2 regions of the Chryseobacterium sp. sg2396 genome follow, and region 1 is predicted to be linked to the other one. Evidence: riboswitches for the same ligand, from Rfam matches in the RefSeq annotation. Region 1 holds a riboswitch; the other holds the start of a gene.
What was found. A riboswitch is a leader RNA that binds a small molecule or an ion and turns the genes downstream of it on or off. The one in region 1 is predicted to bind fluoride.

Region 1 (11,948 bases):
TGCTGATAATCAGCGGAACGATATTATTTGCATTAAAATAATGTAAACTTATTAAGAAACAAAAAGGTAAGAATAACTGGTTTGTGTCTTTTTATATCAATCATTAATGAAAGTTAAAATGTACTTTTTTATGTTAATGCTTATATATTCAAGATTTTTTCAGAATTGGGTTTCATTTTTGTCGCATAAATAAATCACTTTGAAACAATTATTACTACCTATTGCTTTACTTTCTATTGTTTTAGTAAATGCTCAAACCACCACTGCTGGAACAACAGACAGTAAACCAATTGATACTGTAAAAAATAATCAGGTCAAAAATATTCAGGAAGTAATTATTTCCGGTAAGAAAGCCATTGTCGAAAATAAAGTTGATAAAATTGTCTATAATGTTGCCAATGATGTAACATCTCAAAGTGGAGCTGCAATCGACGTTCTAAGAAAAGTTCCGCAGGTAACTGTAGATGCAGACGGAAATGTAGAACTGCAGGGAAATCCGAATGTAAGATTTCTCATTAATGGAAAGCCTTCAAGTATTTTCGGGAACAGTCTTGCAGATGCATTGGCTTCGATTCCGGCAAGTCAGATCAAAAGTATCGAAGCGGTAACAAGTCCCGGAGCAAAATATGATGCACAGGGAACCGGAGGAATCATCAATATCGTTCTGAATGAGAGTAAAGTAAAAGGAATCAATGGGATTATCAATACTTCTGTTGGAACACGTTTTGAAACAGGTTCTGTAAATCTGAATTTTAGAAATAATAATTTCAGTATGAATGCTTTTTTCAGTGGAAATGCACAGCTGAAATCACGAACGCCATTTTCACAGGACAGATTTTCACATTCTGAAACAACTCAAACCCGATTATTGCAAAACGGTTATACAGATTTTCAACGCCACGGTTATCGTACAGGTCTAGGTTTTGATTGGTCAATTAATAAAACCAATACCTTGAGCGGTTCAGTTTCTTACAATGATTTTGCCAATAAAAGTATCGGTTTTATCAATCAGGAACAATATATCAATGATTTTTCCAATTCGAACGCACAGTCCATTATTGGTTACAGAAATTCTGACAATCGTTCTTCGGTAAATTCCATCGATGGAAATTTAAGCTACAGAAAAACGTTTCAGAAAGAAGGTCAGGAATTGACTGCAGATTATGTGGTAAGTTATGGTTCACCAAAAAGTAATTATTTGCAGACTCAAAGTTTGGCGGGAGCTTTTTCTCCTTATGATGGTATTATGGGAAGTAATCCGGGAACAGATATCAGTCATAATTTATCGATAGATTATGTACAGCCAATCAATGATAATGTTACGTTAGAAATGGGTACAAAAGCGATTTTTCAGCACATTACCAATAATACGGATGTGAATGTTCTGGATGATTTATCCGGACAATACCAATCAGATCCATTTCAGTCTTACCATTTAAAATATGATATGGGAGTGTATGCAGCGTATCTTTCTTCTTCATTAAAATTATTTAATAATTGGCTCGATGTAAGAGCCGGAGCACGTTATGAATACACAACCGTTAAGATTGATTATCAAAATACAAACATTCCATCTTACAGTTTGCTTGTTCCTTCATTTATTTTATCTCATAAATTTGAAAGTGGAGAAACCGTAAAATTAGCTTATACAAGAAGGGTAGAAAGACCTGAATATGCTGAGCTGAATCCATTTTTAAATTTCAGTGATCCTCATAACATTACTACCGGAAATCCTTCATTAAAACCGGAAATTGGTGATAATATGGAATTGGGTTACAACAAAAATTTTGAAAGTGGTGCTAATCTCTCATTCACACTTACAGAAAGAATCAACAGTCAGGATTTGAAACAAATTACTACATTTTATCCGACTTATACTGTGAATGGTAAAGATTATACCAATGTTTCTGTGACTTCCAGAGATAATATTGGAAAAGAGTATAATTCGGGAGGTATTTTATCGGGTTCGCTTCCGTTTTTTAATAACAAATTAAATCTTCGTGGGAATATGATGCTGTTTCACAGATATATTGTCAGTGATTATTTTGGAAATGTTGATATGGGATTCCGTTACCGCTTAAACCTGAATATGAATTATCAGTTTCCAAAAGATTTTATCATAGAAATGTTTGGGAATTATAATTCTGCAGCTAACAATATTCAGGGAAAAAATCCTCAGTCGATTACTTATAGCATTGCAGCCCGTAAACAGTTTTGGAATAAAAAAGCAAGCATAGGAATTACAACAACAAATCCTTTCAACAGATATATTAAACAGGCGACAACTGTTGAAACAGGTGATTACAGCTCATATTCTGTGAGATATTTACCGCTTCGTTCTTTCGGGATCAGTTTCAGTTATAAATTTGGGAAAATGGATTTAAAAAAAGATAAAGATATTAGTGATGATTTTCTGAATGCGGCTTCGCAAGGAAGCTGAAAATTATAGCTTAAAAACTTTAATCATTAACAAATAAAATAATGACATACTGAAATGTACCAAAAAACATTCATAAAATTATTCATTAAAACGTAGCAGGTGACATTACTATACTGGTTAGGAATGTAAGAGAAGGAAGCTAATATTATATTGGAATTACTATATTTATTATAAAAAAGTTATAATAAACCAAAATAGGAAAAATACCAGAGCCTTAATGAGACTTCAAACCGCGCTTCAATACCTATGAAATTTCTGATTTAGCATTTTAGTCTGTTTATTTTAGACAGATCTGAGATTTCAAGTGAAAAAATTCAAACCATAAAATACAATCCTGTAAAAGTTTGATAATTAATATGTTATATCTATAAAAAAAGATAGCTATCAAATAGTTGTATCATTAAGTGACAAGACGAGCATATCTTCAAACACTTTTATCGATGATTTGGTTCGATTGAGCCAAATTAAGCAAGAACCACAAAGCTCATTTTAATTTATGATTTCAATTAGATTGAGATCTTTTGCAATTTAATTTGGAAAATACAGAATCGATCTAACTTGTATTTCTGATAATCAAATGGCTTTATTTGTCGTTATTATCTATTGTGGATAGTGAATCTCTAAAAATTAAAGGTTTCATTTTTCGATAGATCCAGAAAAACAATAAGCCATTCAAAATACCAAGAAATATCGGAACAATAACATCGGTAGGATAGTGTACACCGAGGTAAATTCTGCTGTAGGAAACAAAAAATGCCCAAGGAAATAGAACATATGGTAACCATCGTATATTTTTATGCGTTGTTTTGCTGAGGTAAGTTGCAAGTGAAAAAACATTTAATGTATGGGCAGATACAAAACCGTATTGTCCGCCAGTGTAACCATTGACATAATGCAGAAGGTTTTGCAATCCTTCTGTGTGGCTTGGTCTTAGACGTTGAAATAAGGGACGAATAATAGATGCTGCTAACTGGTCGCTCACAGTTATCAATGGAAGAATAAGGATGATCAACCACCAACTTTGCTTTTTATATTTTAGAACTAATAATACTAAAATAGCAAAATACAATGGGATCCAGCTTAGTTTTCCGCTTGCAAACCACATCAATTGATCCAAAAAGTCTGTATGATGACCATTGATCCATAAAAGGATTTCTGTGTCAATTTTCAGTATAAAGTCTTTCATCTTATTTTCAGTTAGAATCGTAATTAAATTTATGATTATTGATAAGTATCAAATGTGTTGCCCTTAAAAACTCTGCGTTTTCATTCAAGAAATTTTTTAGTTTATTATAGTCATCAATCAACTCTAAACAAACGGTATTTTCAGATGAAGGGATTTCAGAAATATTATATTGAATACGGCCATTGTTTAAATATCCGCTTTTTGCAGTAAAAATATTGGCTTGATTGATAGAACTTTGCCTTGCCTTTTTCAAAAGATAATCTCCTAAATTATTATTCCAAATTCTTCTCCAAAAGTTCTGCCCTGTTACTGATTGTCCGTATCGGAAATATATTTTTACGATGGCTAAATTTTCTGTGTGCATTGTTTTAGTTTTAAAGTTCATTTAATCTTTTTCCGGTATAACTTCCAAACCTGTTGTGTTTAGGCTCACCAATCATCTGTCTTCCATAAATACTGCTATGCCCTGAGAAAAGATATGCAACTACGCACGCAATAGCAACATAGACACCGCAATCGCTCCCGAAAAGTTCGATTGCCATAATACTGCAAGCCAACGGTGTATTGGTGGCTCCTGCAAAAACCGCTACAAAGCCCATTCCTGCCAAAAGCCCTGTTGGTAACGGAATAAAATAGCCCAATGCATTTCCCAATGCAGCTCCGATAAAAAATAATGGGGTAACCTCACCACCTTTAAATCCTGCTGCTAAAGTAACAATGGTGAAAATCATTTTTAATGCAAAATCGTAGGCAGGTAATTGCTGTTCAAAAGACGAAACAATAGTAGGAATTCCTAACCCAATATATTTTGTAGTTCCTAAAGCCCAAACAGCGGTTGCAACTAAAATACCTCCAACCAAAGGTCTTAATGGAGGATAAGAGATTTTTGTTTTAAAAATTTTGCTTACTTGATGAATGGTTTTGCTGAAAAGAGCAGCACATAGCCCGAAAGCTATACCCGCAGTAATTGCATAAAGACCATTTAAAAAAGAAAAATCAGGAATGGTCGGAATATGATAATGAGTATGTCCGGTCTTCCAAAGTTTAGTGACCAAGTCTGCGATGATTGCCGATGCAAATGCAGGAAAAATCGAATCATATTTAAGTCTTCCAATCAAAAAGACTTCTAACCCAAAAATTGCTCCAGCCAACGGTGTTCCGAATACAGAAGCAAAACCTGCGGCAATGGCAGAGATGATCAGAACTTTTCTTTCATTTGGATCGAGTTTTAGTGGTTTTGTAAATTGGTCGGCAATAGATCCTGCCATTTGTATTGCAGTTCCTTCTCTTCCGGCAGATCCTCCAAATAGATGTGTCGCGAGTGTACCGAGATAAACAAATGGTGCCATACGAAATGGTATAATCTCTTTAGGGTCGTGAATGGTATCGATCAATAGGTTATTGCCGGCTTCTACTTCTTTGCCGAATTGATGATAGATGTATCCAATCACGAAACCGGCTATTGGAAGAAGGGCAATTAACCAAAGATGATTTTCCCGAAAATCAGTAACCCAGCCTAATGTTTCTAAAAATAATGCTGACGCAGTTCCGATACAAGATCCAAGAATAAGGCTAATCAATAACCATTTGATGACATAGGGAAGGGTTGGGTAAGCTCTAAAAAATACTTTTGTTCTAATAAGGGATCTCTGCCCTTTAGATTTTTGATAATGCCGCATAATATATCCTGATTAAATGTTGAACACTCAATTTTAATCAGGCGCCATCAGCTTTTTTAGGGCGGTTGGATAAGGGAGACACCATTCCCTTTTTTGAATAATCAAAGGTAGTAAAAAATCAATGACCTGCAAGATAGTCTTTAAGAATTTCTGCTATTCCAAGCTCACAATTGATTCTGTTTCTTTCACTCATTGCAGGGAATGGAACACTTTTGATAAATAAGACTTCTGATAATTTTGCTCTTTCTATAGCCATTAAAACAAATTTTTCAATATCTTTCATTATAATGATAATACATTTGGGACGGTGTGTTCTTAATCTTTTCGAAAGCGAGTCAACATTTTCAGAACGTTGTTTATTTCTGATTGTCATATCCTTTCTGTCAATTTCTTCAGTCACCAAATATTCAATTTTGCATTTTATTTCCTCAAAAAATGCTAAAAAATCAATATCAGTTTCAAAGTTACCAAATTGCATTTCAAAGGCTGACTTTACGCTCCTGTACAAAGGTGTATTGCATTTGTAAAAAGATTTTGTATCAGAAGATTTTGCTTCAGTGATCAGTAAGATTTCTGTGGCCATTTCAAACATTAATATTTATTATCACCTGATCATTTCATTGACTGAACGATCTTATAGTTAGCCATACTGACCTTATCCACACTTAGATCGTTGTTCAATACATAAAAGAACTTCCCGTCTTTTGAAAAAACGATGGCTTGTCTTGGTTCTTTAAAACCTTTGATAGTTTGGATGTTCTTATTGGTTTTAACATCGACCACTGAAATAGTATTATCAATCTTGTTACCACTCAGCACAAGTTTTCCGTCCGGTGACAGACTTGCTCCGTAATTATCCTTACCAACCTGAATACGATGAATAATGTTTTTGCCGGCTATGTCCACCATAAGCAGCTCATTTGTTCCACTGTTCGCTGCATATAAGGTTTTACCGTCTTTACTGATCGAGATTGCCCGGATCTTATTGAAGCCTTCCATTTCTCCTTCTATTTTTAGCGTTTTAACATCAACAATTGTGATATGGTCGTTTCCAAAATTTGTCACATAGAGCTTTGTGTTATCAGGATTAAATTTTACTCCCTGTCTGGGCTGATGGAAGCCCGTAATGATATTCTTGACCTCAGATGTTCCTGGATTGACCAATGTTACCGTATTGGCTGCTTCATTGTTGATAAACAGCTGTTTTCCATCGTTTGAGATAGCAGTTCCAAAGGCACCATAGCCAACCGGGTATTTTTTAATCAGCTGATAATTGTCAGAATCATAAACCATCAGATATCCAAGACTACTATCGGTAATGTAAATTAGCTTTCCATCCGGAGAGAAAAGAATATTTCTGGGATTAACAAAGCCTTTGATGGTGGTTTTTAACTCGGCTTTGGATAGGTCATAAATTTTAATTTCTGTAGAATCGCTGTAAGATGCCACCGCTATTTTTTCATCAGGGCTAACCGCAAGTGAATTATTTTTAATATCCCCATCGAATGGAACTTGTGCGAATGCTTTTATCGTAAAGCTCAGAACTATCAGTGAGATTTTAAATCGTAGTGATTTCATATTATTTGTTGTTTAGTAAAGTATAATATTAATTTGTTCAAATACATTAAGCAATAAATCTTTAACTGGCAAAAGAAGTGACCGCCCATAATGCAGCAGCAGAAATGATGCCCCAAAGTACAACGCCCTGAATTAAAGGTCTAAAACCAACGCTCATCAGTAATTTTCTGTTGAGACCGCAGCCAATTAAAAATAAAGTTAAGGTCAGCCCTGCTTTGGCAATCCCTGTAAGATAATGACTGAAATTCTGCACAAAGGGAATATAGGTGTTGGCGATCATAGCCAAAATAAATAAACCTATGAAGTAAGGGATCTTTACTTTACTGCCTTTGTTTTTGAAAAGAAATGTAGACAGAAATGCCACAGGAATGATCCATAAAGCGCGGGCTAACTTCACCGTAGTTGCCACTTCCAAAGCCTGAGCTCCATATTTGCTTGCCGCTCCCACTACTGAACTTGTGTCGTGAATGGCAATGGCACTCCATAAACCAAATTGGGTCTGAGACAAATTCAATGCGTGACCGATCATTGGGAAAATAAATAGTGCCAATGAGTTAAGGATGAAAACCGTACCCAATGCTACTGAGATCTGCTTTTCTTCGGCTTTGATGACAGGAGAAATGGCTGCAATGGCGCTGCCTCCGCAAATAGCTGTTCCAGCAGAGATCAGATAGGAACTCTTTTTGTCGATCTTAAGAAATTTTCCCATCAAATATCCGATCACCAGTGTTCCTATGATGGAAACTATGGTAAATACAATCCCTTCCTTGCCCGCTTTCATTGCGCTGGTTACGTTCATTCCAAAACCTAATCCTACGACTGAGACCTGCAACAGGATATGTGTTGCCTTGTGGTTAAGGTGCAGATAAGGATGACCAATGAACTGTGCAACGATGAGTCCCAAAAGCAAAGCAACAGGAGGGGATACAAAAGGAGAGAGGCATAATACAACGAGTACGAAAAAAATAACTTCTCTTGCTGTAATGCTTTTTTCTAAGAATCTTCGTAAAGACTTTTTTTCTGTGTTATTTTGATGATCTTGCATAATATGATTCTTTAATTTTATAGTACAAAATTCATCATATCATCAGTGAAAAAGAAATCAAAATAAATAATCTGTCATTACTTAAAGTTATAGCTAAGTGCGAATTTTATAAATAAATCGGAAAGACTTTCACCTTCACCCTGCGTTCGAATGAAATTGAATTCCCTCTCGACAGTAAGCCCTTTCACATCCACCACGGTACATTCGTTATTTTTAAGTTCTTTGAAAATAGAATATATGGAAAGAAAAGCCAAAGCTTCAGAATTGAGTAAATACATTTTGATGCTCTCCGAACTGTCCAACTGCATCTCCAAGTTGAGATCACTTATTTTTATACCAGCTTGTTTAAGGGCGTGTGCAATGACTTCCAAGGTTCCGGAACCCGGTTCACGTAAAAGAAAACTATACTTTATTATATCTTCTATTTTTACAGATAATTTTTTTGATAGAGGATGTCCTGATTTTCCAACAAGTACCAATTCATCTTTAACGAAAGGAGTATATTTAAATATTGTATTTCTTGATCTACCTTCAATAATTCCAAGGTCGATATTTTTATTTTGCAAAGCTTGCTCAATCTGTTCTGTGTTTCCGGTAACCAACTGCACTTTTACACTGCCGAACTTGTGATGAAATGCAGCCAATATAAGAGGCAGCAGATATTGTGCAACGGTAGTACTTGCACCAATACGTATCGCTCCTGATTTATTTTGAGTAAAAGCATTCAGTTCAAATTCCATATTTTGGTAGATGGCAAACACTTGTTCCGCATACTGAAGCAAAGTTTCTCCGGCTGGCGTTAGTTTTATCTTTGTTCCGTTTCTGTCAAAAAGTTTAACCTTGAAATAGTGTTCAATCTCTTTGATATGCTTCGTAACGGCAGGCTGTGTAATATAAAGTTCTTCCGAGGCCTTGGTGAAGTTGAGCCTTTTTGCTACGGTAAAAAATACTTTCAATCTGAAATCGAACATCTGCTATTTTATTTTCTTTGAAATGTACAAAATAAAAAATTCTGAACTGTATTAAAAGGAGTGGAATGGTCGATATATTGAAAACTAAATTGCTTAAAAGAATCCTTAAAAGCATCTTTCAGTGATTTGTCTGTATATTGCTTTATTTCAAGTCCGCTACATTTGGTCGGGCCTTTATCAGAGAATGTTCCCATAATCAAAAATCCATCCTGACTGATTACCCTTTCAGCAATTGAAGTGTATTTTATTATATTCTCTTCATCAGTTAAAAAATGAAAAACTGCTCTGTCGTGCCACAGATCATATTTTTCAGTTGGGTTAAATTCAGTGATGTCGGTTACAACCCATTGTACCAATTTGCCCTTTTCTCCCAATCTGTTTTGGGTCTTTTGTAATGCTTTTTCGGATATATCTAAAACTGTGATATTGGTGTAGCCCATATCTAAAAGAGCATCTACCAAACGACTTTCTCCACCACCAATATCAATGATATGAGCTGTAAGAGGTAATTTTAATTCCTTTATAAACTCAATGGAAGCCTGCGGATATTCCTGGTACCAGCTTACCTCATTTTCGTTTTTGTTTTCATAAATACTGTTCCAGTGTTCCACTGCTTGATTGTCTATTTTCATTTTTAAAGTCTGGTATTTATTCAAAGATACTAAGCCTTTCATAATTTTGAAAGGCTTAGATTTCAATAATTTTAATAAACCAGCGATATTCCCGCTCCCCATCCCATATCACTGTCATAATGAGCTCGGATTCCAATGTTTTTATTGATAATGTATTTGAGCTCTCCCATATATTCTTTATCGGTATTCACCATAAATCCTCCTCTCAACCTTTTAGAAATAGGAATGTCCTCACGCATCAACGTTAATCTTACAATGCCATCGTGATAAACTTCCGCCTGAAAGTTAATTAACATTGGCAAAGTGTACATAACCCCCAAACTAAATGCTCTTCGGGTATCTTTTTCGTTGGTCTGTCCAAACAGGTTTTTTTCCTGCTGATCCATTCCCATTTTACGGTATCGCCAGTCGAAACCAATAAAAGGCATCAACCATTGCATTTTCCCGATGTATCTTCCAAAATGAGTTTCCACTTCATAACCGTGCATACTGTTATAACCCAATCGCCATTCTGTACCCAAGCTCCATCTTGCATTTTGCAACATTGCCTGTCCGTCATTTCCATTGGTGGCAAAATCATTTTCTGCCATAAAGTGAGGCATATTGCTTTCTTTCTGCAACATATTATAGGATTGTTTCTTATTTGGTAAATTTGGATTCTGATAATCACCGACTGCAAAAACACGGTTCATACCTGACATCATATGATACAGAATGTGGCAATGGAAAAACCAGTCTCCTTCTTCATTTGCAAGGAATTCAATAGTGTCGGTTTCCATTGGCATAATATCCAAAACGTTTTTAAGGGGCGATTTTTCTCCTTTTCCGTTAATTACCCTGAAATCAAAACCGTGAAGGTGCATCGGATGGCGCATCATCGAGTTGTTGTAAATGGTAATGCGTAAGATTTCACCTTTCTTCACAGGAATTTTATCCGTCTCAGAAAGGATTTTATTATCCATACTCCAAACATAGCGGTTCATATTTCCGGTAAGGGTAAATTTCAAGTCCTTTACAGGCGCATCTTTAGGCAATGTAGTATTGTATGGAGATTGCAACATTGAATAATTAAGCGTTGTAATATCTCCCAAAGCATTGGCGTTGAATCGATTTGGGTCGTCGTCCATCTTCATTCCCGATTTCATATCCATATTATGCTGACTATGGTCTTCTTTATTTCCTTCTTTCCCAGTAATCTCGGGATACATCACAACGTTCATATCCATTTTGTTCAGGCTCATTTTCATTCCCATATCATCCAGGTCGCCGTTCATTTTCATCATACCGTTCATCATTTTCATTCCTTCAAAATATTTGAGACGGGGAAGTGGGGAAATCAACTGTTTGATACCATTGCCAACAAAGTAACTTGCAGACTGCGTTCTGTCTTCGGTGGTTGCTAAAAATTCATAAGCCACGCCGTCAGAAGGAATTGTAACGACCACATCATAGGTTTCAGAAACACCGATAATCAACCTGTCAACTTCTACAGGTTCTACATCGTTGCCGTCATTAGCGACTACTGTAATTTTTCCACCTGCATAACGCAACCAAAAGTATGAAGAAGCTCCACCATTGGATATTCTCAATCTCACTTTGTCGCCTGCTTTCAAAGATTTGCCATCGATGGTTTTTAAATCGGTTGTATTGTGTCCATTCATTAATACTTTGTCGTAGTAAACATCACTTACATCCATCGCTGTCATACGTTTCCATTCGTTTTTAAGTTTGGTTTTAAAATAACCTTCACGAATCGATTCTGCATAAGACTGTGTTGCATTCTTTTTAATCGCAGACCAGTCATTCGCATTATGAAGCATTCTGTCAGCATTTTTTGGATTGAGGTTGGTCCATTCGCTTAAAACAATGGGAACTTCCGGTAAATCATCTATTCCTTTTCTAAACGTTTTGTCATCCTTTCTTTTCTTCATCACAAAGTTTCCATACATCCCAATCTGCTCCTGTAATCCCGAATGCGAGTGGTACCAGTGCGCTCCGTTTTGTTTGATAGGAAAACGATAGGTGTACGTTGCACCCGGTGCTATCGGTTTCTGTGTCAGCCAGGGAACTCCGTCTTCTTTATTGGGGAGAAACACACCGTGCCAATGGAGAGAAGTACTTTCTTTCAATTGATTATGAACAACGATTTCTGCGATGTCACCTTCGGTAAAAGTCAGTGTAGGCATTGGAATTTGTCCGTTTACTGCAATGGCTCTTTTTTCCTTACCTGCATAATTAACTAAGGTATCTTTTACAAACAACTCATAACGTACGACTTTCTGTGCGAAAAACGATTGTGAAAATAACAGGAAAAAAAATGCCTGTAAGAACCGTGAAATATTATTTTTAAGTTTAATCATATTTCGGTTATTTTAAAGTTTCAACCGTACTTCCACAATTCAACATTTGTGAGCCGT
Region 2 (11,948 bases), on a different contig from region 1:
ACATTGCTGTCTGCTGCGATTACCCGCATTCCCAGACCAAGAGCAATTTTAGCAACCTCCTGCCCGATTCTTCCCATACCGACGATCCCGATGGTTTTACCTTTCAGCTCGATTCCTGCGGCATAGGCCTTTTTAAGGCCGGCAAAATCGGTATCGCCTACCAACGGCATTTTTCTGTTGGAGTCCTGCAGAAATCTTGCACCTGAAAAAAGATGGGCAAACACCAGCTCAGCAACGGATTCCGAAGAAGCCGAAGGCGTATTGATCACATGAATTCCTTTTTCCCGGGCGTAGTCTACATCGATATTATCCATTCCTACACCTCCTCTTCCAATAATTTCGATCGAAGGACAGTTATCGATGATGTCTTTACGCACCTGGGTGGCACTACGCACCAAAATCGTACGGATCTTATGTTCGTTAATGTAATCCAACAGCTGTTCCTGAGGAACTTTTGTGGTTATTACTTCAAACCCTTTTTCTTTTAATGCATCAATGCCGGATTGATCCAGCCCGTCGTTTGCTAAAACTTTCATAAAACTTTTTATTGATTTAATATTTGAAAAAAACGAACGTTAATCCTGCTGCTGCAAGATTTAATCGTTTAATCTTTACGGTAAATTTTTTATTCCTCTTCTTCCCTGAATACTTCAATCGTAACCTGCTTTTCCACAAGATCGGTAAATCTGCCTTTGTATCTTGTAGCGCGTACCAAATGGTTGTCTATCCAATGGTAATTTCCGCCTCTCGGCTTTCCGCACAATACACTATGGTATTTGAAACCATGCTTATCCAGCCAGTCGATGGTAATCTGCTTAAGATTTTCGGTTCTTGAAGTGAAGAAACAGATCTGGTGGCCTTCGTCGTACCATTTGTTGATGGTTTCCAGGGCATCCGGAAAAGGCTCACAGGTAACCATTCTTTCAGGTTCCTCGTTCGGAACGTCTTCAGTAATGGTTCCGTCGATATCGATTAAATAATTTTTTACGCCGTCCTTCAGAATCGGACTCAAGTGATCTATGTATTCTAATTCCATCATAAAAATTTGAATCACAAAGTTAGGGTTTTTACTGCAAAAAGGCTTGTTAATCTTGCTTTATATTAAATTCTGCCTGAAAAAACATTTATTTCATAAATAATATCGGCAATCATCCTGTTTTAAATATTTTATCTGAAATTTTTGTTTTTGCGCCATTACTGAGGCTTTTGAAATCATTTAATATGGTATTTTGCGGAACTCAAATATAGAATTACCTATGAAAATTCACCCGCCAGCTATGGGAATTTGTACACTTATTCTCTTTTCATGCAGCAAAAACGATAAAAAGGAAGAAGCAGTCTTGAAAAATTCTGATACCATAGCAGGTACTCCGCCTGAAAAAGATCATACTCCGGTTGAAGAAATTAAAGAGCAGGCAAAAACGGAAACCTACCGCTTAATCACCGAATCCAAAGAGACTCCCGGAATAATCGAGGGTAATGATATTGCAAAACTTTCTGAACCCTTGAAGGCGATCGCTGCTTTATACAGTGGTCTAGGAGGTTCAGTTGTGAAGATGGGAACTGCGGCCTTACAACGGCTTTGGGACTTGGAAAACAGGGTTCGCAGCCACAGAAAGACCTGGTGAAAAAATGGTTTCGGAAAGATGCAGCAGCAGAACAATTGATTAAGCAGGATTTTTACCAGATGCCAAATTCTTCTTCCAATTTTTCGGATTTCCGGTTCCTGACTTTCGAACAGAAAGGAGATACGGTAACGGTAAATTATAATTTAATGACTTACAGCCATGGAGAGATCGACTATATCCAAGGGCCGGACAAGTTTGTCATTAAAGGAAATACGATAGAAACCCTTCACCGGAATATCTGGAAAGACATAAAGTAATCACAACAAGTTGTTTGTCTTTTGGAAAACGGTTTTTTTTAAAGCAGAAGGAGCGATCCGTAACAGTTATCTTTGGTAATCGACAAAACCCCGATTATTCAAAAAATATGATGTTTTACCAAAAATTTCCAAAATACATTTATTACACTTACATTTGTAGAAATGGAAGAATTCGTAGTTTTAGTAAATCCCGAAGATAAAGTTCTTGGCCTTATGGAAAAGCAGCAGGCCCATGTTAATGGCCTGTTGCACCGTGCTTTCTCCGTATTCTTATTTAACAGGAACGGCGAAATGCTGCTGCAGAAAAGGGCTTCGGGTAAGTACCACTCTCCGTTGAAATGGACCAACGCCGTCTGTTCGCATCCAAGGGAGGAAGAAACCTATCTTGAAGGGGCTAAAAGAAGGCTGAAAGAAGAACTCGGTATCGATACGGAACTGACGGAAAAATTCAATTTCATCTATAAAGCGGACGTCGGCAACGGACTTTGGGAACATGAGCTCGACCACGTTTTTACCGGTATTTTTGAAGATGAGTTCCAACTGAATACCAACGAAGTGGAGGAAGTACGTTACATTTCCATGGAAAACCTGGATAAAGAGATGACTGAAAACCCGGAACATTTTACGGAATGGTTCAAGATTATCCTGGAAGAATACAAACACCATTTTTCAGACCGATGAAAAGATTAACTGCAGCCATGTTGATTTTTATCGGATCATGGGTATTTTCCCAGTCGGTTCCGACAAAAGTCTATGAAAACGACAACTACTCCATCACACTCCCCGAAGGCTGGAAGGTAACGGACGACAGCAATATCATCAATATTTTTCCCGGCAATGAAGTTGGTGCGATTACCATCTCGGAATACCACGACCTGAACCTCCCGAGAACGGAAACCAAAAAATTCATCCTTGCTTTGTATAAATCTTCGGATGAAGAAAGTAAGATCAAAACCAAGAACGGAAAGAAAGGATACACCGAGTACCTGTATACATATTTTGACGAAAAACAGAAGCTGGTCTGGACCACCAAAGTCCTGCAGAAGGATAAAGATCTCTTCCTGGTTACCATCAACTGCGGACAGAAATACTGGAACGGGAATTATATGAAGCTTTTCAACGAAGCTTTCGACAGTTTTAAAATAAAGAAATAAATATAAAATTAAACATGAAGAAAACAGCATTGTACGACAAGCACGTATCTTTAGGCGCTAAAATCGTACCTTTCGCAGGATTTGAAATGCCTGTACAATACTCAGGAGTTACCGAAGAACATTTTGCCGTAAGAGAAAAAGCAGGCCTGTTCGATGTTTCCCACATGGGACAGTTTTTCATTGAAGGAGCGGGTTCCAAAGAACTTTTGCAGTATGTGACCACCAACAATGTAAATGCGCTTGAAAACGGTAAAGCTCAGTACTCTTGCCTTCCGAACGAAGACGGAGGTATTGTAGATGACCTGATCGTATACAAAATGGAAGACGATAAATATTTCGTGGTTGTCAATGCTTCAAATATAGATAAAGACTGGAATCATATTTCCAAATACAACACATTCGGGGCCAAAATGACAAACGCCTCAGACGATATGTCATTACTAGCTGTTCAGGGTCCGAAAGCAACGGAAATCCTTCAGAAACTGACGGAAAGCAACCTTTCCGAAATTCCTTATTATAACTTCACCATAGGTTCCGTGGCTGGGGTAAACGATGTCATCATTTCCAACACCGGCTACACCGGAAGCGGAGGTTTTGAAATCTACTTTAAGAATGAAGATGCCGCAACCCTTTGGGATGCCATCATCGAAGCAGGTGCTGAAGAAGGAATTATCCCTTGCGGTCTGGCTGCCAGAGATACCTTACGTCTCGAAAAAGGATTCTGTCTGTACGGAAACGATATCGACGACACCACTTCCCCGATCGAGGCCGGCTTAGGATGGATCACGAAATTCGATAAAGATTTTGTTTCCAAAGAAACGTTTGCCCAGCAAAAAGAAGAAGGCGTTACCCGAAAATTAGTCGGTTTTGAATTAACTGACAAAGGCGTTCCAAGACACGACTATCCTGTGTTAGATGCCGAAGGAAACGTGATCGGAAAAGTAACTTCCGGTACCCAGTCGCCGATGAAAAAAGTAGGCTTGGGTCTTGCATACGTAGACAAACCACACTTCAAGCTGGGTTCTGAAATCTTCATCCAGGTAAGAAACAAGAATATTCCGGCAAAAGTAGTAAAAGCACCTTTTGTATAACGGAAATTTAAATCTAACAGCCGTTCTGTATCATTGCAGGACGGTTTTTTTATGCTGTTTTCAGCAACTGGCATTTTTCTTGTGCAATATTCTACTCAAATATCATCGTATGAAAATTCTGAAAAAAACAGCAGCCTTCGGGATCCTTTTATTCGGTATGCATTTCGCCAGTGCCCAGGCACGCACCAACAGCCAGAGCACCGGTACCATCACTGTAGACGGTGTAGGGCAGACAAAAACCTATTCTTCGGATGGAGGAACGGCAGTAATCTCAGGCGTGAAGAACATCATTACCATCAATGGATACGTCTCACGGCTGGAAGTGTCAGGTTCCGGAAATACAATCTATACCGACAAAATTTCCCGGATCTCCGTGGAGGGAACCAACAACAAAATCTTCTATACGACCGCGCCCAATAAAAACGGTAAACCCTCCGTATCTTCCAGCGGCGTAGGCAACAGCGTCCGTAAAAAATAAAACAATTTCAATCTTTAATAAAATAGCTCCGGTTTTCTTGACCTCTGGAGTTATTTATTTTAACATGGGATTTCACGACTGATTTTCAGGAGCTTGATCCGGCTATCCTCTATATCTTTTTTGTTTTTACAGCTTTTGGACTTTAATAATCAAGGTCCGGCCAAAAAACAAAAAAGGATGCCGTTCCTATCCGGGCTAGGATGATCCAGCCTGTCTTTAGACTATAGGCCTCCGGAGACGCTCGTTTCGTGCAGCAAAGCCCAACGGGTTTTGAAAACCCGTTAGGTTAATCACCCCTTCGTTACAAAATTTTTCTCTGATTGAAACTGCAATCGCAGATCTTAAAAAAACCTCATAGGTTTCGAAAACCTATGAGGTTTATATTTAGTCTGTCATCAATCTTTCATTCCAAAAAATGCCCTCAATTCTTCCAGATTCTTTTTGTCATTCCCGACAAAAATCCGGTCTTCCGTGATAAAAACCGGACGTTTCAGGAAGGAATAATGATCCAGCAAAAGATTTTTGAAATCATTTTCCGTCAGTGTTTTTACATCCAGCCCTCGTTGCTTGATCTGAGTAGACTTTTTGCTGAACAGTGCTTCATAAGACTTTGTTTGCACATACATTTCGGCAAGTTCATCTTCCGTCACCGGATCTTTCTTTATTTCCCGGATTTCCCATCCGGTAAGGTCGAACTGAGCAAGGATCTTTCGGCAGGTATCACAGGTTTTGAGGTAAAATACTTTTTTCATTTATTTTCAGGAATTTATTTACATTTCGGTTTTCAAAAGTAAGATTTAATCCAAACTTTTAAAAATTATAAATACCTTTAATCAAATTTTTACAGGATGGATAACAAACCGGTTACCTTTCAGTTTATTTCAGAACCTTCGGACGTGAATTACGGAGGCAACGTCCATGGCGGAAGCGTCATGAAATGGATCGATCAGGCAGGATACGCCTGCGCCACAACCTGGAGCGGAAATTATTCCGTAACGGTTTACGTTGGCGGAATCCGTTTTTATGAGCCGATCAAGATCGGGGAAGTGGTAAAGGTAGAAGCGCAGGTAATTTATACCGGTTCTTCGAGCATGCATATTTCCATTAATGTATCGTCGAGAAACCTGAAACAACCGACGTTCGATAAGAAAACCCACTGCATTATTGTTTTTGTAGCAGTGGACGAAAACGGCAAGAAACTTCCCGTTCCCAAATGGATTCCGGAAACTGAAGAGGAAAAACAAAAGGAGCAATATGCCATCCGGCTGATGGAACTCAGGACACAGATCGAAGACGAAATGAAGCCGTTTTTATAGTATGCAGCGAAAAGATTTCATCCAACTTTCGTCGCTGGGACTATTAGGTTTATATGCCTGCGGAATTTCTAACCTTTCAAGCAATACAAAGACATTGGCCATTCAATTATACACTGTTCGTGATGCTCTTTCCGAAGACCTGGAAAAAACACTGGAAAAGCTCGCCGGATTAGGTTTTACCCGCCTGGAAATCTACGGTTATAACAGAACCTTTTTCGGGAAATCCCGAAACGAATTTCAGGAGATCCTGAAAAATACCGGAATGAAAGTCATCAGCTCCCACCACACTACCGGAATCCTTCATCATGATCCCGGAACCCTGCTGAACGGATGGGAAAAATCGGTGGAAGACCTTTATGACATCGGTGCAGAATATATGGTCTGCTCTTATCTTTTTCCGGAGGAACGTACTGCGGACAACTACCGGAAGCTTCCGGAACTTCTGAACAAGTCGGGGGAAACTGCCCGTAAAGCAGGAATTCGGTTCGCTTACCACAATCATGATTTTGAATTTGAAAAACTTGATGAAACGGAAACGGTTTATGATTTTATTTTAAAAAATTCTTCCCCGGATGTTGTTAAAATGGAGCTCGACCTCTACTGGATGGCAAAAGCAGGGATGGATCCGCTGACCTATTTTGAAAAATACCCGAAGCGTTTTCCGCTCTGGCATGTGAAAGACATGAAAGCCGGGACAAAGGATTTTGCAGAAATAGGAAACGGAAGCATCGATTTTGAGCGCATTTTTAAAGCCCGAGAAAAAGCAGGGCTGAAATATTGGTTTCTGGAACAGGATACCAGTGATAAGGATATGTTTGAAAGCATTACGATAAGCCGGGATTATATTCTGAAAAACGATTTTTTTCTGAGGAATATTTAATGGGCATAATTACTGGAATTCAGAAAATTAAGAGAGATGACAAAAATTTTCTGGGTTAAAATTTAAACATCTTCTAAGAGTCTGTTTAAATTTACCTTTTATATTTTAACATTAAGAATTTAAGCTATTTTAGCTTAAAAAAATAATATGTCGGTTGCCCTGCGATATTCAATAAAATCAATTGAAATCATTGTATTAAAGTGAAGAATAAACAAAGTTTATTTAATTCAGAAAATTAAGAGAAATGACGGAAAGTTTGCTGAATTAAAATTTAAACATCCTCTAAGTCTTGTATTTTTAATTCAAACTATCTAAAATTATTTTTATCTTTGCATTACAAAAGGAAATGGTGTTCTTCCTTCCCCAACCGCCTCGTTTCAAACGGGCTGATGACGCCTGATTAATAGATTATCAACCATAATTTGATCAGGAAAACTATGTCTAAACTTCAGCGCACTTTAAGCACATATCTTCAATTTCATATAAAATTCTTTTTCAGGAAATACCCATCGCTTCCGTATGTCATTAAATGGCTTTTGATCAGCAGTATCATCGGCGGCCTGGTCGGAACTGCTTCAGCAGGTTTTTTAATGTCCCTGCAATGGGCAACGGATTTCCGGGAAAGCCATATCTGGATCGTTGCTTTTCTTCCGTTAGCCGGTTTTCTGGTGGGTGTACTTTATCACCATTTCGGAAAAAATGTGGAAGCAGGGAATAATCTGTTGCTGGAAAACATTCATGAACCCAATGACACGATCCCTTTGAAAATGGCTCCGTTTGTGTATTTGGGAACCATCGTTACGCATTTCTTCGGTGGTTCGGCAGGCCGTGAAGGAACAGCCCTGCAGATGGCCGGAGCGATTGCCGACCAGCTCACCAAACCCTTCAGGCTTGATAAAAATGAACGCAAAGTCCTGCTTATTTCTGCAATGGCCGCAGGATTCGGTTCGGTTTTCGGAACTCCACTGGCCGGAGCCGTCTTCGGACTGGAGGTTTTTCTCATCGGAAAGATTCGTTACAATGCTATTTTTCCGGCTTTTGTAGCTGCCATTTTAGCGGATATTGTTACGAATCTCTGGAAAGCCAAACACACGCATTATCACATTGATTTTATTCCGAAGCTTGAATTTCTTCCGGTTGCCTACAGCATTCTTGCAGGCATTGTTTTTGGAATCTGTGCAGCAGCATTCAGTAAACTACTCCATAAAACCGATTTCTTTTTCAAATCCAAAATAAAATATCCGCCGCTGCGTCCCGTAATTGGGGGAATACTCGTTGCCGCTGCTGTTTTTGCGATGGGAACCACCCGTTATATCGGATTGGGAATCCCTGCTATTCTGGAATCTTTTGACCAGTCCCTCCCTTTTTATGATTTTGCTTTGAAAATGATTTTCACCATCATTACGCTTTCCGCGGGTTTTAAAGGCGGAGAAGTAACTCCGCTGTTCTTTATAGGAGCCACCTTGGGAAGTGCCTTATCCTTAGTAATCTCGCTTCCGTACGGTTTATTGGCAGGAATGGGATTTGTGGCAGTTTTTGCAGGAGCAACCAATACCCCGCTGGCCTGTATGCTGATGGGCGTTGAATTGTTCGGCGCAGAATGCGGGGTTTACGTAGCGATTGCCTGTGTGGTATCCTATCTCTTTTCCGGAAATAACAGCATTTATACGAAACAAAAAATCGGGGAAGCCAAAAACATACGATCCGAACATCTGGTCGATAAGAGTTTTGAAGATGTATAACAGATAAATGATGAGTGATGAATTATGAGTGATGAGTGATGAATGTTTGTTTTGAATAAGCCATTTGATTTTAGGCAGCCTGCTCTTTTAAGCACAGGCGGCTTTGTGAACCTTAAAGAAGCATCATTCCGGAAATATCTTCGCGAGCTTTGTACTCCATTAGCCGACAGCAGATAACAGGTCGTCCCTACGGGGCTATATTAATATTTTTATTTACAACTATTAACAGGCAGCTCCTACGGAGTTTTTATTCCGCTTCCGTTCTTCAATGGTCTGTTCAAAAATTTTGGTTTCATCGCTCTTATAAGCACCTGCGGCTTTGTGAACCTTAGAGCAGCAAGATGGTAACAAACTCTTCGTGAGCTTCGTGTTCCATCGGCGGACAGCAGATAGCAGGTCGCCCCTACGGGGCTTGATTAATATTTTTATTCATCTATGAACAGGCAGCTCCTACGGAGCTTTCAGTCCGCTTCCGTTCTTCAAAACATATCATATTGTTCAAAAATTCTGGTTTCACCGCTCTTATAAGCACCTGCGGCTTTGTGAACCTTAAAAACAACATCATAATAAAATCCTCCGTGAGCTTCGTGTTCCATCGGCGGACAGCAGATAGCAGGTCGCCCCTACGGGGCTTGATTAATATTTTTATTCATCTATGAACAGGCAGCTCCTACGGAGCTTTCAGTCCGCTTCCGTTCTTCAAAACATATCATATTGTTCAAAAATTCTGGTTTCACCGCTCTTATAAGCACCTGCGGCTTTGTGAACCTTAAAAACAACATCATAATAAAATCCTCCGTGAGCTTCGTGTTCCATCGGCGGACAGCAGATAGCAGGTCGCCCCTACGGGGCTTGATTAATATTTTTATTCATCTATGAACAGGCAGCTCCTACGGAGCTTTCAGTCCGCTTCCGTTCTTCAAAACATATCATATTGTTCAAAAATTCTGGTTTCACCGCTCTTATAAGCACCTGCGGCTTTGTGAACCTTAAAAACAACATCATAATAAAATCCTCCGTGAGCTTCGTGTTCCATCGGCGGACAGCAGATAGCAGGTCGCCCCTACGGGGCTTGATTAATATTTTTATTCATCTATGAACAGGCAGCTCCTACGGAGCTTTCAGTCCGCTTCCGTTCTTCAAAACATATCATATTGTTCAAAAATTCTGGTTTCACCGCTCTTATAAGCACCTGCGGCTTTGTGAACCTTAAAAACAACATCATAATAAAATCCTCCGTGAGCTTCGTGTTCCATCGGCGGACAGCAGATAGCAGGTCGCCCCTACGGGGCTTGATTAATATTTTTATTCATCTATGAACAGGCAGCTCCTACGGAGCTTTTAGTCCGCTTCCGTTCTTCAATGGTCTGTTCAAAAATTTTGGTTTCATCGCTCTTATAAGCACCTGCGGCTTTGTGAACCTTAAAAACAACATCATAATAAAATCCTCCGTGAGCTTCGTGTTCAAAAAGCATTACTCCCAGAATGACAAAAACCTCCCGGAAGATCCGAAAGGCTTTTGCGTATTAAATGTGGAAATGTTTAGTTCTAATCGAGACAAGCTCTTATATAGCATCGTTACAAGTGTAAACCTGCGGACAAGCGATGTACTGAACACAGTAAAATGGTCCCGTTACAGATCCTGAACAGCTGCATCCGCATTTTGAAAGATCCGGCGTTCCGCTTATTCCCCCTGTGATGTTTCTAAGCTCTGCTTTTTTTAGCTTTTTCGCGTTTTTTAAAAAATTGTGCATTGTGATTGGTTTTTAAATTAAACAATTTGGTAACGTTTCAAAGTTAAACAAATATTAATTATTCAAAGCATAATTTAATATGAAATTTGATAATTTATTTATCTTGTTCCACTTATTGACCGTATAACGTAAAAGTTGTTTTAAATATTTCTTAAACACCGGAATTTATTCTACGAATTCCAGGTCTTTATCATGCGTTTCCGAAACGGTAAGAGCTGAATAAAACGCCAGCCCGAAGACAATGGCTCCCACCATGGCAGCACTTATGATTACGGAAAAATCTTTCTTTAAAACATCAAATGCAAAGATCATCACCGGAACCAGCCCGCGTACCATATTCGGGACGGTAGTGGTAGCTGTGTTTCTGATATTTGTACCGAACTGCTCGGCGGCCAGCGTAACGAACATTGCCCAATATCCTGTTCCGAGCCCCAGCCAGACGCAGAACATATAATATTTCGTTTCCGAGTTCGTATTTCCGAACAGCATGATGGCTACCCCGACAATGGTAAAGGCAAGCATATAAAAGATAGCCATTTTCCGGGATTTCAGAAGATGCGAAATAAACCCGCTGGCAAGGTCACCAACAGAAATACCTATGTAAGCCCACATAATCGCCTTCCCTGGATTAAGACTGGCAATGCCCATTTCCGGTGCAAACTGATTGGCCAATACGGCTAAAATCCCAATGCAATACCAGGTAGGCAACCCGACGGCAATGCATTTTAAATATCGGATCAGACGGTCTTTATTGGTGAAAAAGGAAAAAAAATTTCCCTTGGAAACCGATTTATGTTCAATGTTTTTATAAATCCCGGATTCGGAGACACTGATTCTCAGAAAAAGCAGCATGATTCCCAGCACACCGCCGATGAGATAAGAAATATTCCACCCGCCTGCCAATTCTACCGTAAGTTGCGCCACCACTGCTCCCATCAGGCCGAAACCGGCTACAACGGACGTCCCGATAGCTCTTAAATTCTTCGGCAGGCTTTCGGAAACCAGGGTAATTCCGGCTCCGAGTTCTCCGGCAAGGCCAATCCCTGCAATAAATCGCAATCCGGCGTACTGGTATACCAGATGCTCTTTTGGGAAATGAGGCAGGAAACCGCAGGCAATATTAGCCAGAGAATAAACGAGAATGGATCCGAACAGGACTGAAAGCCTTCCCTTTTTGTCTCCGAAAATCCCCCAGAAAATCCCGCCGATCAGCAGGCCGACCATCTGGGCATTCAGGATAAAGGTTCCGTCCGTATCCGGATTAAGCCCCAACGCTTTCAGACTGGGAATCCGGACAATGCCGAACAGCAGCAGATCATAGATGTCTACAAAATAGCCCAAAGCGGAAATGATTACGGGGATTGAGAAAATATATTTCAGTTTTGAAGAGGAGGAGAGTTCCTGCATGGTAATTTTAAATTTGACTAAAAATAAAAATTAATTTCAATCCTGCGGTATTTTAATTTCGAATTAAAGTAATTTAATTAAAAAACAATGATACATTGATATTTTTAATTTTTAAATCAATGTCTCGGGACTTTCTTCTACTTTTTCAGCGGTAAAGTTAATGCTGCCTTAAAATTTTTAAAAGAATTTAAAAACCTCTTTTTTAAATCAAAAAAAATATTTAACATTGTAAAAAAGTTAA

Region 2: another riboswitch for fluoride. It lies ahead of ACED20_RS07615 (voltage-gated chloride channel family protein); the one in region 1 lies ahead of ACED20_RS00695 (voltage-gated chloride channel family protein).

Annotation. Positions count from the first base shown of each region.
Region 1 covers NZ_JBHGAQ010000001.1:153,755-165,702, forward strand. The annotation lists gene ACED20_RS00675 (EamA family transporter) at 1-41, shown strand, start outside; gene ACED20_RS00680 (outer membrane beta-barrel family protein) at 200-2,440, shown strand; gene ACED20_RS00685 (phosphatase PAP2 family protein) at 3,024-3,626, opposite strand; gene ACED20_RS00690 (DUF190 domain-containing protein) at 3,634-3,990, opposite strand; gene ACED20_RS00695 (voltage-gated chloride channel family protein) at 4,001-5,305, opposite strand; fluoride riboswitch at 5,337-5,403, opposite strand; gene ACED20_RS00700 (hypothetical protein) at 5,424-5,888, opposite strand; gene ACED20_RS00705 (WD40 repeat domain-containing protein) at 5,918-6,883, opposite strand; gene ACED20_RS00710 (YeiH family protein) at 6,945-7,928, opposite strand; gene ACED20_RS00715 (LysR family transcriptional regulator) at 8,006-8,899, opposite strand; gene ACED20_RS00720 (class I SAM-dependent methyltransferase) at 8,908-9,573, opposite strand; gene ACED20_RS00725 (multicopper oxidase domain-containing protein) at 9,603-11,891, opposite strand; gene ACED20_RS00730 (DUF3347 domain-containing protein) at 11,899-11,948, opposite strand, start outside.
Region 2 covers NZ_JBHGAQ010000005.1:223,892-235,839, forward strand. The annotation lists gene ACED20_RS07560 (D-2-hydroxyacid dehydrogenase) at 1-536, opposite strand, end outside; gene ACED20_RS07565 (phosphoheptose isomerase) at 626-1,036, opposite strand; gene ACED20_RS07570 (hypothetical protein) at 1,278-1,628, shown strand; gene ACED20_RS07575 (hypothetical protein) at 1,625-1,885, shown strand; gene idi (isopentenyl-diphosphate Delta-isomerase) at 2,048-2,566, shown strand; gene ACED20_RS07585 (hypothetical protein) at 2,563-3,039, shown strand; gene gcvT (glycine cleavage system aminomethyltransferase GcvT) at 3,054-4,130, shown strand; gene ACED20_RS07595 (DUF3060 domain-containing protein) at 4,240-4,608, shown strand; gene ACED20_RS07600 (arsenate reductase family protein) at 5,004-5,360, opposite strand; gene ACED20_RS07605 (acyl-CoA thioesterase) at 5,457-5,924, shown strand; gene ACED20_RS07610 (sugar phosphate isomerase/epimerase) at 5,926-6,804, shown strand; fluoride riboswitch at 7,138-7,210, shown strand; gene ACED20_RS07615 (voltage-gated chloride channel family protein) at 7,242-8,546, shown strand; gene ACED20_RS07620 (hypothetical protein) at 9,860-10,021, opposite strand; gene ACED20_RS07625 (hypothetical protein) at 10,112-10,300, opposite strand; gene ACED20_RS07630 (MFS transporter) at 10,466-11,707, opposite strand.